One region of the Motilimonas sp. 1_MG-2023 genome, then DNA from elsewhere that is predicted to be linked to it. Evidence: riboswitches for the same ligand, from Rfam matches in the RefSeq annotation. Region 1 holds a riboswitch; each other region holds the start of a gene.
What was found. Region 1 has a riboswitch for cobalamin ahead of Q4519_RS11800 (TonB-dependent receptor). Riboswitches for the same ligand answer to the same signal wherever they lie in the genome.
Positions count from the first base shown of each region.

Region 2: linked by a shared signal. The riboswitch ahead of Q4519_RS08075 (ABC transporter ATP-binding protein) and the one ahead of Q4519_RS11800 (TonB-dependent receptor) in region 1 are both predicted to bind cobalamin.
Region 3: linked by a shared signal. The riboswitch ahead of Q4519_RS14440 (DUF4198 domain-containing protein) and the one ahead of Q4519_RS11800 (TonB-dependent receptor) in region 1 are both predicted to bind cobalamin.

Region 1 covers NZ_JAUOPX010000020.1:2,374-6,588, reverse strand. The annotation lists gene Q4519_RS11800 (TonB-dependent receptor) at 48-1,850, opposite strand; cobalamin riboswitch at 1,886-2,114, opposite strand; gene Q4519_RS11795 (DUF3302 domain-containing protein) at 2,368-2,697, shown strand; gene Q4519_RS11790 (HlyD family secretion protein) at 2,698-3,660, shown strand; gene Q4519_RS11785 (DNA-J related domain-containing protein) at 3,722-4,215, shown strand, end outside.
Region 2 covers NZ_JAUOPX010000011.1:86,297-90,511, forward strand. The annotation lists gene thiI (tRNA uracil 4-sulfurtransferase ThiI) at 97-1,551, shown strand; gene Q4519_RS08070 (hypothetical protein) at 1,651-1,776, shown strand; cobalamin riboswitch at 1,845-2,048, shown strand; gene Q4519_RS08075 (ABC transporter ATP-binding protein) at 2,114-2,914, shown strand; gene Q4519_RS08080 (ABC transporter substrate-binding protein) at 2,923-3,858, shown strand; gene Q4519_RS08085 (iron ABC transporter permease) at 3,866-4,215, shown strand, end outside.
Region 3 covers NZ_JAUOPX010000028.1:20,349-24,563, forward strand. The annotation lists gene Q4519_RS14435 (methyl-accepting chemotaxis protein) at 1-1,104, shown strand, start outside; cobalamin riboswitch at 1,255-1,497, shown strand; gene Q4519_RS14440 (DUF4198 domain-containing protein) at 1,624-2,457, shown strand; gene cbiM (cobalt transporter CbiM) at 2,645-3,274, shown strand; gene Q4519_RS14450 (hypothetical protein) at 3,271-3,849, shown strand; gene cbiQ (cobalt ECF transporter T component CbiQ) at 3,846-4,215, shown strand, end outside.

The DNA of each region.
Region 1 (4,215 bases):
AAAGGGCCTTTTGGCCCTTTGTTCATTTAGCGCTACAACTAAAACACTTAAAAGCGGTATGAGCCGGTTACATAATAACTACGCTCTGCGGTGTTGTAGTTTTTCTTCACTTCATATTCTTTATCGAACAAGTTAGCTATACGACCTCGTAACACCAAGCCGTTACTGAAGTAATAGCTAGTTGCTAGGTCAGCTAAGAAGTACCCCTTTAGCTTATTTGTATTAGCAGCATTATCGTAACTATCACCTTGATATAAGGTAATGACATCAAACTGGAGGTCTTGGTAGCGATAATTCAGATTCCATTTGGCTAAATGTCGAGCGCGGCGAGGCAAATACTTATTTGTTTTTTTATCCTTGGCATTAACATGATCATATGACAACTGATGATTTAGCGCCCCCGTGGCAAATTCGGCTTGAATTTCTAGGCCTTTTATCTCTGCCTCACTTACATTTTCAGGCATGTAATAATTAGGGGCAGGCCAAATTATCAGGTCTTCAATCTCACTTTGATAGGCAGTGAAACGAAAATCAACACTATCAAGCACCACTTCTGCGCCTAAATCGTAGCTCAACGACTGCTCTGGTTTGAGCTTTGGGTTACCTTTACTGTAAGGCGATTCTGGATAATACAGGTCATTAAAGGTTGGCGCTTTAAATGCAGTGCCAATTGAACCTAGCAGGCGTACTTGCTCGACAACTTGATAACCTGTCGCTAATTGCCACGTGGTTTTACTACCATAGCTTTGGTTATCATCTAGGCGCGCGCTGGCTTCAATACTTAATGGCGCAAGTTGATAATCTAGATTGATATAAATCGCTTTGTTGTCGCGTGTCGACTTAGCATAAGCCGCGCTATCAGTGCCCACTTCGTCTTGATACCACTCAACACCAGAAGTAATAGTGACAGCTTCATTAGCCGCAGCACTGACTAAAAGATTAACTAAATCACGATTAGTTTTGAATACATCATGGGATGTTGCTGAATAGTCGTCACTTTTGTCTTGGTTTGTCGCCAACGTTAGTTCACCAAATAGCCACTCCCCTTGGTAATTAAGCTTACCAGCCACGTTGTAGTTTTCAGTTTCACTATAAGTATCTTCAGCCCATGCACTATCATAGTCAGATTGACCTTGCTGAAAATACCCTTGCAAGCTGGCACGCCACTGTTGGTTAAATTGCTTGCCCAGTTCAGCCACAAAACTAGTGTTATGAAAGCCATCTTTATCTTGATCGACCGGCGCTTTTTGCGCGGAGAAACCTTCTGCATTGTCATGCTTGACTGCAAATTTAACCCAAGCGTCGTCTTTAAGCGCCGCTGCTGCTGCGGTTTCAATACTAGAAAACTCACGAGAGCCCAGGCTAGTACTCAATTCACCGTACTCTTCGCCTTGATAACTGGTGATCACATTAATCACGCCGCCCATGGCATCAGAGCCATAAATCGCCGCACGCGGGCCACGCACAAATTCAATGCGCTCAATTCCGGTTAACGGTATTTGGCCAAAGTTTGCCGAGCCAGTGGTCGCGCTGCCGATACGCACGCCATTGATTAACAGTAGAATATGCTTACTGGAGGAGCCACGAACAAAAATGTCAGTTTGCTGGCCGAAGCCGCCTTCATTGACTTGAATACCAGGTAAACGACGCAGTACCTCAGCAAATGACTTGGCTTGAATCGCTTCGATTTCTTCCTTTTCAATCACAGCGACCGACGCTAATGAACTAGCTAATGGCTGCTCGGTTCGATTAGCGGTGACGATAATAGTGTCATCCTCAGCAATATTTTTTGCGGTTGCATAGGGCAAGCACAGCGGCGTCAATGCCACTGCGAGAAGTGTTTTTTTCATTTTTTGAAAACCTTATTCGCGTTAAAAACCTAAGCGTCCATCGCTTAGTTGCTGACCGGTATTCGGACTTAAGAGACTGCCCAAGTGGGCGCTAAAACACGACTTCCCAGAGTAAAGTTAAACTATCGGCTCCAGTGTCTGAGGTTGCCCTCGGTATTTTAGTATTCTCTATCACCGCTGCGCGTCAGTCAGGGATTTACACCCTGTTCCCGCCATGGCTTTTAATAATTAAGGCCTAGCATAATCAGCATTCGCGCGCATGCTAAGGAGCAAGAGCCCAAATGTCTAGTAATCTCTGAGACTATTTAACCATTTTATCTTGATTTTTATCGTTCAGCAGAACGACTACAAAGGGTTAGAATTAAGCATCTTATTTACAATACAACTTCAACAAGCTCTTAGAAAAATAAAGGGTCGCTCATACCACAATATTTCCCCTAGACAATTTCAAACTACCTTCTGACACATAAAACACATATACTAAAAAAATTTAACAACCACATTAAAAAAGGATCAAATAGTGCTTGATTATTTTGCTCTTGGGTTATTGGTGTTCGTCGCCATCACCTTTTTCTATGGCGTGATTGCCATACATGATATTCCTTATGAAATTGCGCAACATCGCAATCACCCACATCAAGATGCGATTCATGTTGCTGGTTGGGTTAGCTTATTTACTTTACACGTACTGTGGCCATTTTTATGGATTTGGGCCACGTTATATCGAGAGGATCGTGGCTGGGGCTTCGGCACAACAGGCCAAGACAATACGGTAGAAACCCTTTGTCTCAAAGTAGACGAATTAGAGAGTCGTTTGCGTGAACTAGAAAGCGAAGGAGACAAATAAATGGATTTACTACTAGTACTGACTTACACCGCAATCTGCGTAGTGGTATTCAAAGTCTTTAAAATTCCATTAAATAAATGGACTGTACCCACAGCTGTGCTTGGCGGTATAGCCTTAATTGGCACCTTAATTTTCATGATGAATTACAACCATCCTTACTCTGAGATGGCCCGTGAATATTATGTCACCACCCCTATCGTGCCGGCAGTAACAGGGCAAGTGATAGAAGTACCTGTGCAACCAAATGTGCCACTGAAAAAAGGCGACTTACTGTTTAAGATTGATCCCACCCCATTCCAAAGCATAGTTGACTCTCTCAAAGCACGTTTAAAAAGTGCCAATGATGATCTTAACCGTGCTATTGAACTAAAAAAACGTGGCGTAGGTAAAGCGCGCGATGTCGATGTCGCCCGCGCCTCTGTTGACGACATCAAAGCACAATTAGTCAGTGCTGAGTTTAAATTGGCACAAACCGAAGTTAAAGCCATGAGTGATGGCTACGTTGTACAGCAGGCTTTATATCCAGGAATGCTTGCAGTGGCGATGCCATTGCGACCAGTAATGATTTTTGTTAACAAAGACGGACAAAACTATTACACCGCTTGGTTTAGACAAAACAGCCTACTGCGCTTGAAGCCAGGCTATGAGGCCGAGATTGCGTTTGATGGTATTCCAGGACGCGTATTTACAGCAGAAGTGGCCAGCGTCGCTCCAGCAATGGTTGAAGGTCAAGTGCAACCATCTGGTACTATGATTTCACCGCTTACCGCACCACAAGCAGGTCGGGTTGCTGTGTTATTAAAAATAACCGATCCTGCATTTGACGAATTTAGTGATCAAGTGCCTGGTGGCTCATTTGGTCAAGCAGCGGTTTATTCCGACCACTTCCACCATGTAGCAATAATGCGTAAGATTTTGCTACGTATGTCATCTTGGATGAGCTACTTCTTCCCCTTCCATTAAAGCCCAACTGGCCACTGCAAAGCAGTGGCCAGTATTTAATAGGATTAGTAGGAGCCTGAATATGGAGAATCCATTTATTGAACCAATTTTCGAGCTGTTACTAAACACCCAACAGCCACTGAAGATTCACGATATAGGTCAAGCCCTCAAGCCGTTACAACAAGCTCAACTAGACGATGACCCCAACAGCCATCTATTTAAGCTTAACTTCTTAATTATGAATGCGCTTTACCAGCTGCAAGATGAGCTTATCAACGAATATTATCTACAGATAAGCAGCTTGCATATCGAGTTACTGGTAAAGCCGGAAAGGGACATTCAGCTAGTTAACACAAGCACCACTCATAACTTGAAAGCCTACTATTTAGATTGGCAAAACTACCTCACCAGTAATGAGGAAATAGCCCAATTACTCGCCCAGTTTTGGCAACAATTTCAACAACAGCCTACACAACCATCCAGCCTAAGTGAACAGCAAGCGCTAGAACTATTTCAACTGAATGAAGATGCAACTTTTGCCGAAATAAAACAACGCTGGCGAGAGCTTGCCCTCAT
Region 2 (4,215 bases), on a different contig from region 1:
GTAAGTGGCAAACTTGCAGGGCAAAAAACCACCACTTTAAGTCCTCACATTCTCAGGGTATAATCCGCACCCTAATTTTTACCCTAAGTGAAGCCGATGAAATTTGTCGTTAAGTTTTTCCCTGAAATCCTGATGAAGAGCAGGTCTGTTCGTAAGCGTTTTTGCAAAATGTTACAGGGCAACATCCGTAATGTATTAAGACGCTATGACGATGACGTGAAAGTCATTTTAGAGTGGGATCATATCATCGTTAAAACGGTCAACGACACTGACAAAAATCGCGCCAAGCTGATTGAACTGTTGTCGAGCACGCCGGGGGTGGCGTTCTTTTTAGAAGTGCAGCAATCGCCATTTGAAGATTTACATGATATTTACGAACAAGTACTGCCGTTAGTTGCGGATAAACTAGCGGGTAAAACTTTTTGTGTACGCGTGAAACGTCGCGGTAAACATGACTTTAGTTCAACAGAAGTTGAACGTTATGTTGGCGGTGGTCTAAACCAACACACTGACGCAGTTGGTGTGCAATTAAGAAAGCCTGATGTCACAGTGCAACTTGAAATTGACCATCAAGATTTATTCATTGTTAAGCAGCGCCATGAAGGACTCGGCGGTTTCCCTATGGGCTCACAAGAAGGTGTCTTGTCGCTGATTTCAGGCGGTTTTGACTCAGGTGTTTCTAGCTACATCATGATGAAACGCGGTATGCGCGTGCATTACTGCTTCTTCAACTTAGGTGGCGCCGCTCATGAAATTGGCGTTAAACAAGTCGCTCATCACTTATGGGATCGCTTTAGTTCATCTCATCGCGTGAAGTTTTTAGCGGTGCCGTTTGAGCCAGTTGTTGCAGAGATCCTTGAAAAGGTCGAAGACGGCCAAATGGGTGTGATCTTAAAGCGTATGATGATGCGCACCGGCGCTAAATTAGCCGAGCGCTTAGCGCTAGATGCCATGGTAACGGGTGAAGCGGTGGGCCAAGTATCGAGTCAAACGTTGCGTAACTTATCGGTGATTGATAAATCGACCGATACCTTAATTTTACGCCCCCTGATTGCGATGGATAAGCAAGATATCATCAACACGGCGCGTCAAATTGGTACGGCAGAGTTTTCAGAGACCATTCCCGAGTATTGCGGCGTGATCTCCAATAAGCCTACCGTGAAAGCGGTAATGAGCAAGATTGAAGAGCAAGAAGCCAAGTTTGATATGGCGCTGATTGATAAAGTGGTGGAAGCCACCATGACGCTGGATATTCGCGATATCGGCGAACAAACCGATGCTGAGATCACTGAGGTGGAAACCACGGCGCAATTTGCGCCAAATGAAGTGGTGTTAGATATCCGCTCTGACGATGAGCGTGAAGACAAGCCGCTAAAAGTTGAAGGCGCCACCGTTGAAAGCATGGTGTTCTTTAAACTGGGTACTCAGTTTGACACCTTAGATCAAAGCAAAACGTATTTGCTTTACTGCGACCGTGGCGTGATGAGTAAACTACAAGCCTTGTACTTAAAAGAAGCCGGCTTTACTAATGTGAAAGTGTATCGCCCTTAGTTTTCGAGCTGAGTGTGAACTAAAAACAAGCAGCCTCGGCTGCTTGTTTTGTTTCTGCCATGTATTTCACGAGCCAATGAATCCGAAGAGGAATGTACTTTGAAGATTGGTATCGTACAAATGCCGATGTCGTGGCAATTAGCCACTAATATGGATTTTATTTGCCAAACCATTGAGGATTTTGCTCATCTCTTTATCGACCGTGATGGGCTTCAGCAAAGCTGAGGTTAACTATTGTTTCTATTAATAATAGTTTTAGCTTAAATCCCGATATAAATTGATGTTTGCTGTGCTAAAATCCTCCGCGTTATGGTGACCAGTTTGGTCATAATATGGGAACACGGTTTAAGCCGTGGCTGCCCCCGCAACTGTAAACGAGTAGTTTTTTGTCTGCGCTGCAATGCCAATTCAGCGAAACCACTGGTCCATGGACTGGGAAGGTCACAAAAAATGATGAGACGTGAGCCAGGAGACCTGCCATAACCTAAACAAAATTCGGGACGGGGTGTGCCCTACAGGAGTGGTATGTTTTTGTTATCTCAACGTGAGTTTAAGGGTGCTTATGCACCTTAAAATTCGCGATCTTAGTTGGTTTGTGGCCAATAAAGCCGTGTTACAGCAGATTAACTTGCAGATAAACCAAGGACAATTTGTTGGCTTAATCGGTCAAAATGGCTCGGGTAAATCGTCGTTACTCAGGTGCGTCTATCGTCAGCATCGGCCTTGCTGTGGCCAAGTGTTATTGGCGGGGCAGGATGTGCATCAGTTGTCAGCCAAGGCGTTCGCGCGGCAAGTGGCGGTGGTGTTGCAAGAGTTTCCAGCGGAGTTTGGTTTTACCGTTGAAGAAGTAGTACGTATGGGCTTAACCGCGCATGTGTCATTGCTCAGTGGCTTTCGCCGTTATCGCCAACAAGTTGATCAAGTATTAGCAACGGTGGGTTTATTGGATTTGCGTGCGGCTAACTTTGATAGCTTGTCGGGCGGTGAAAAGCAGCGCTGTTTATTGGCGCGGGCGCTGATCCAGCAACCTAAGCTGCTGATCTTAGACGAGCCAACCAATCATTTAGATATTCACTATCAATTTCAGCTACTTGATTTAATTAAATCATTAGGCGTTACTGTGCTGTGCAGCTTGCATGATCTTAATATTGCTGCGCGTTACTGTGATTATTTATACCTGCTTAATGACGGCATTATTCAACAGCATGGCAGCCCAGCACAGGTGTTAACCGAACAGCATTTGGCGGAGCAGTTTTTAATGCGCACCCATGTAGATCAGCAAGTGCATCACACTATTCCCCGGATTAACTATTTGTCGGTGATCCCATCATCGAATACTCCATTCAATAACGCATTAAATTAAGGAAAGTGATGAAATCAATTGTGGTGGCTTTAGGTTTGTTAACGGGCGTAGTACAAGCTCATGTTGCTATTGATGTGTGCGGCGAAGTGGTGGAATTTAAGCAAGTGCCGAAACGCGCTATTGCCAATGACATCAATATGCTCAAGATCATGTTGGCATTGGACTTAACCGCCAATATGGCGGGGTATTCTGGCGTATCGGCACACCATAAAATGCCCGATGAGTTGGCGTTAACAGTAAAAGACTTACCTGAGATCGCGCCGAAATATCCGAGCATGGAAAATTTACTTAATGCCGATGCCGATTTTTATTTTGCCGGTTGGAATTACGGCATGGAAGTAGGTGGCGCCGTGACGCCAAGTACGCTAGCTAAATATGATATCCCGACTTATGCGATTAAAGAGTCGTGCGCCCATGTGCAAACGCGCCCTCATATCAGCTTAGAAGATACCTTTTATGACATTGACAGCATAGGCGCTATTTTTAATGTTTCTGGGCGGGCTAAAGTACTCAATGATGGCTTTAAGCAAAGGTTAGCTGAGGTTGAATTACGATTAGCTGGCGTACCAAGTAAATCGGTCTTTGTTTATGACAGTGGCCAAGATAAGCCCTTTACCGCTGGCGCCTTGGCGGTGCCTCACGCGATCATTGCCGCGGCTGGCGGCCATAATGTAATGGCGAACGTTAAGCAAAGTTGGACCCGAGTCAGTTGGGAAGCCGTGGTTGAAACCGACCCAGAGCATATAGTGATCATTGATTACGGTCAGCCTAGCGCTGCGGAAAAAATTGCATTTTTAAAACGTTTTCCTGCCACGCAAGGGGTGAAAGCAGTAGTGAATGATAGTTTTACTATTTTAAGTTACGCCGCTGCCACGCCGGGCATTGAAAACATTGATGCGGTTGAGCAGTTGGCGAAAGACTTATATCCGCAGCGATTTAAGTAATGAAACCATGTTGACTCAAATAACACGTACAACGGCGCTGCTGATTGGCCTGAGTCTCGTTTTAATCTGCTCGGCGTTAGTCTCAATCACCTTGGGCGCGGCTAGCTTATCTCTTGCTGAAGTGAGCAGCATCTTAGGGCATAAGTTACTGCCAAGTTGGGCGCAGGTGACAGAGACGAGCGAGGGGATCAGCAAAGCCAAACAAGCGATTATTTGGGATATACGGTTACCGCGAATTTTACTCGCGGTATTGGTGGGCGCAGGGCTGGCGTTAGTCGGCACTTGCTTGCAAGCCATTACCCGCAACTCAATGGCTGATCCTTACTTGTTTGGCGCCTCGGCAGGAGGCTCGCTGGG
Region 3 (4,215 bases), on a different contig from region 1:
GCTGTTAACCATGAGCAAGTTGATAGCATTTACTATGGCGCGATCAAGCGTGGTTTATTACAAACTTTAATTATGGTGGTGGTATTTGTCTTCATTTTGGTTTGGGCTGCCAACACCATGTCGAAACAGGTAACGCATTTGGTTTCTGGCATTAATAGAATGTCGAATAAAGATTTACGTGAAAATATCACCCTGAATAGTAAAGATGAGTTTGGCGAAATTGCGGCCGCGGTGCGCTTAACTGCCAGTAATTGGAAAGCTCTTCTGTCCGAACAGCAATTGACCTCCGATCAACTAAACGATGTATCAGAGCAATTGTCCATCTGTATGGAAGCGGTACAAGACTCGATAGAAGAAGAGTTTGGTCAAATTGATGAGTTAGCTTCAGCCATGAGTCAAATGGCCGCGACAGTAAAAGAAGTGGCAAATAATGCTAGCATTGCTTCATCAGCAACCACAGATGCTAATAAGGTAGCCCTTGATGGTAATCGTTATGTTGAAGCCACTATCGGCATTATTAGTTCGTTATCAAGTAATATTGATGCCTCTTCAACTGCGGTAAATGAAGTAGAAGGTAAAGTGGGGAGTATTGGCACTGTGGTCGACACCATTCGTGGCATTTCCGAACAAACAAACCTGTTGGCTTTAAATGCGGCTATTGAAGCGGCGCGAGCCGGTGAGCAAGGGCGTGGTTTTGCGGTGGTAGCCGACGAAGTACGTAACTTGGCGCAGCGCACCCAAGATGCGACGGTAGAAATTCAGCGTATGATCGAGCAATTACAAACCAGTGCTGGTCAGGCGGTTGGCTTAATGAAAACCAGTGTTGATGAGGCACAGCGCAGTGTTGAGCAAGTTAGCCAAGCGGGGGAGAAAATTGACTTCATTGCTGAACAGGTTCATAGCATTGCCGATCTAAATAGCCAAATTGCCACGGCTTCTGAACAGCAGTCTGGTGTTGCTATTGAAATGAATGAAAATCTAAGCCAAGTGAAAGAATTAGTTGAAGGTTCGGTTACTGTATTAAAAGAGCTTAATGAAGTGGCAGACATTATTGCTGCTCATGCACAAACAATGGATGCGACGATTAAGACGTTTAAAGTATAAGCTCAATCACGTTGTGATTTTTGTTATTAAAGCTCCTTCGGGAGCTTTTTATTTGTCATGAAAAACATGGAGCTGAGCGCTATTTACGAACAAAAATTGACATCATTCAGCTGCCGCGATAATGTGCGCGCTCTATTGGATGTTGTGTGAACAGCACAGCGCCGATGAGTCTTTATTTTTAAGTCTTCATCGGTTTGGGAAGATGGTGCCTGAGTTGATTATGACTCACAATGCCAACACTGCCCCCGCAACGGTAGTTCAGTTAACAAAGTGTCTAAGGCCACTGTTTTGTTTTTGCTCAATGCTAAAACTAGATGGGAAGGCGACATTTTGAGGTGACATACAAGTCACTGCTGATAAGTCCGGATACCAAACCAATAGATTAACTAGGTGTTGCGGAGGGCTTCACCGGACGGTATCCAAATGGTAATGATAGTGAGCTTAAATAGGCTTACTGCGTTTGTTTTATCGTTTCCTCCACAACTCCGCCTGCAAACAATGTTCAGACGGAGAATCAAAATGTTTACCAGTAAAAGCTTTAAGGCTAAACAGAAAGGACGTTGGCTAAGTCTGTCTTTATTAACTCTGGCTACGAGTTATTCCATTTCGGCTCACGCCCATTTTCAAATGCTTTACACCCCAGATTTGCTGCGTGATAAAGGTGGTGATATCACCTTTAAAATGCCGTTTACACACCCTGCTGAAAGTGGTCATGTGATGGCCGTTGATGCGCCCCAGTCTTTTTATGTGGTTAAAAAAGGTAAGAAAACCGACCTAACCAAGCAAGTTAAGCCGATCCAATGGAGCAGTGCTGTTGATACGGGTCTAGCCTATGAAGCCAGCGCGACTTTACGCGGTCTTGGTGATTATGTATTCGTATTAACGCCATCGCCGTATTTTGAAAAAGAAGAAAATCTTTATATTCAGCAGATCAGTAAAACCATAGTCAATGTAGGCAGTTTACCTACTGATTGGTCGAACGAACTGGGTTTACCTGCAGAAATTGTGCCCCTTACTAAGCCTTATGCCATCTATGAAGGCGGTACGTTCACCGGTGTGGTGAAAGCCAATGGCCAGTCGGTGCCATTTGCCGAAATCGAAGTCGAGTTCTTAAACTATCAACCCGATATGGGCGCGAATAAATTTGCCGAGCAAGCGACATTTACGCCACCAGCCGATGCTTTTACCACTATTAGTCTATTTGCTGACGCCAACGGCACTTTTACCTTTGGTATTCCAAAAGCAGGGCAATGGGGCTTCGCAGCTTTGGGGGTGGGCCCAGAAAAAACCTATCAAGGTAAAGAGCTCTCGCAAGATGCTGTGATCTGGGTGCAAGCGCACGCGATAAAATAGGTTCGTTAGGGCTAAGAAAGCCAGCGTTCTTAATTTTAGAATGATGCATGAGTGATAGAAAATGGATTGTTTCGTAGCAAAATATCTTGTTCATGGATGAAAAAGCTAAGCATACAAGGATGTACTTGCTGCGGTTTTGCGAAGAAATAGCCCCTTTTCTATGTCTACATGCAGGCAAAGGAAAAATATGCACATAGTTGATGGCGCGCTCTCAATACCCGTTTTAGCTCTGGGGGGCGTGTTAACCGCCATTGGCGTAGGCATTGGGTTAAAACGTATGGACTACGATAACTTGCCACAAGTGGGCATGTTGTCGGCGGTATTTTTTATCGCTTCTTACATCCATTTGCCCTTAGGGTTTACCAGTGTTCACCTGATCATGAATGGCTTAATTGGCATTGTTTTAGGCTGGGCGGCGTTTCCAGCTTTGTTTGTCGCGCTTATTTTACAAGCGGTATTTTTTGGCTTTGGTGGCGTGCTAGTACTGGGGGTTAACACTTTCAATATAGCGATTCCCGGTCTCATTATGTATGCCATTTGCTATTGGGGGATACGCTCTGGTAGCAGTAATCGAGCGGCTATTTGGGGCGCGATAGGTGGCGCTGGCGCCGTGGCTATTACCAGCTTGCTGGTGGCGGGCGCTTTGGCTCTTTCTGGCGATGCCTTTATTTTAGTGGCAAAGGCCACCTTACCAGCCCATGTTCCTGTGATGTTAATTGAAGGTTTTGTTTCTGGTGCTGCGGTGTATTTATTACATAAAGTTAAACCTGAATTATTGGGTGTTAAAGCGCAACCAAGGTTGCAGGAGGTAAGATGAAGCTATTCATTGCAATCTTATTGGCTGGTTTTATTACGTCAGTACATGCTCATAAAGTGGTGGGTGGCGTTTATGCCATTGGTAGCTTAATCGAAGGCGAAGCGGGTTTTTCCAATGGTGATATGGCTCATGAAGGCACGGTGGTTACTATCACTGATGCGCAAAGCCATCCCCTTGGCAGCACTATAATTGACGATCAAGGTATATTTCAGTTTCAGGCTACGCAGCAGCAAGACCACCATTTTCATATTGAGCTAGGCGCTGGACATGTTTTAAATTTAACGCTGCCCGCCAATGAATTACCTGATGGTCTAGGGCTAACTCAGATAGCGCCACAAACTTCGGCATTGAGTGACACCAGAGCAGAAAAACGTCCCAGTTTTGAACAAAACCCTCACGTTATTGCCAATCTGGTTGAACGTGCAGTCGCCAAGCAAGTTACTCCGTTGCGCAAAGAAATCGCCGCCCTGCAAGCGCAGCGTGGTCTCACCGATATATTAGGCGGTTTAGGCTACATCTTAGGTTTAGTTGGGCTGGGCATGTATTTTCGTTATCGCCAGTCGGCCAAAGTATGAGCCAATTATTGGATCACAGCGCCACCTCATGGCGCGGGCAAAGTTTATCGCACCAAGACTCGGTAGTGGACTTACTCGATCCTAGCTTACGGGTGTTAGCTGCCTTCGGGTTTGCTTTTGTGTTGGTATTGAGCCAAGTGTTTTTGCCGTTGATTACCGGCCTAGGTGTGGCTTTATTGGTCGCGATGTTAGCTAGACTCGATTTACGACGTACCTTTAAGCGCATGCTGGCGATGGATCTCTTTATGATCTGTTTGATCTTCTTATTGCCTTTTACCACGCCGGGTACGCCAATTTGGCAAGGTTTTGGCCTTAGCGCCAGTTGGCAAGGACTAGAGCATGGGCTGATGATAGCGCTCAAAGCCA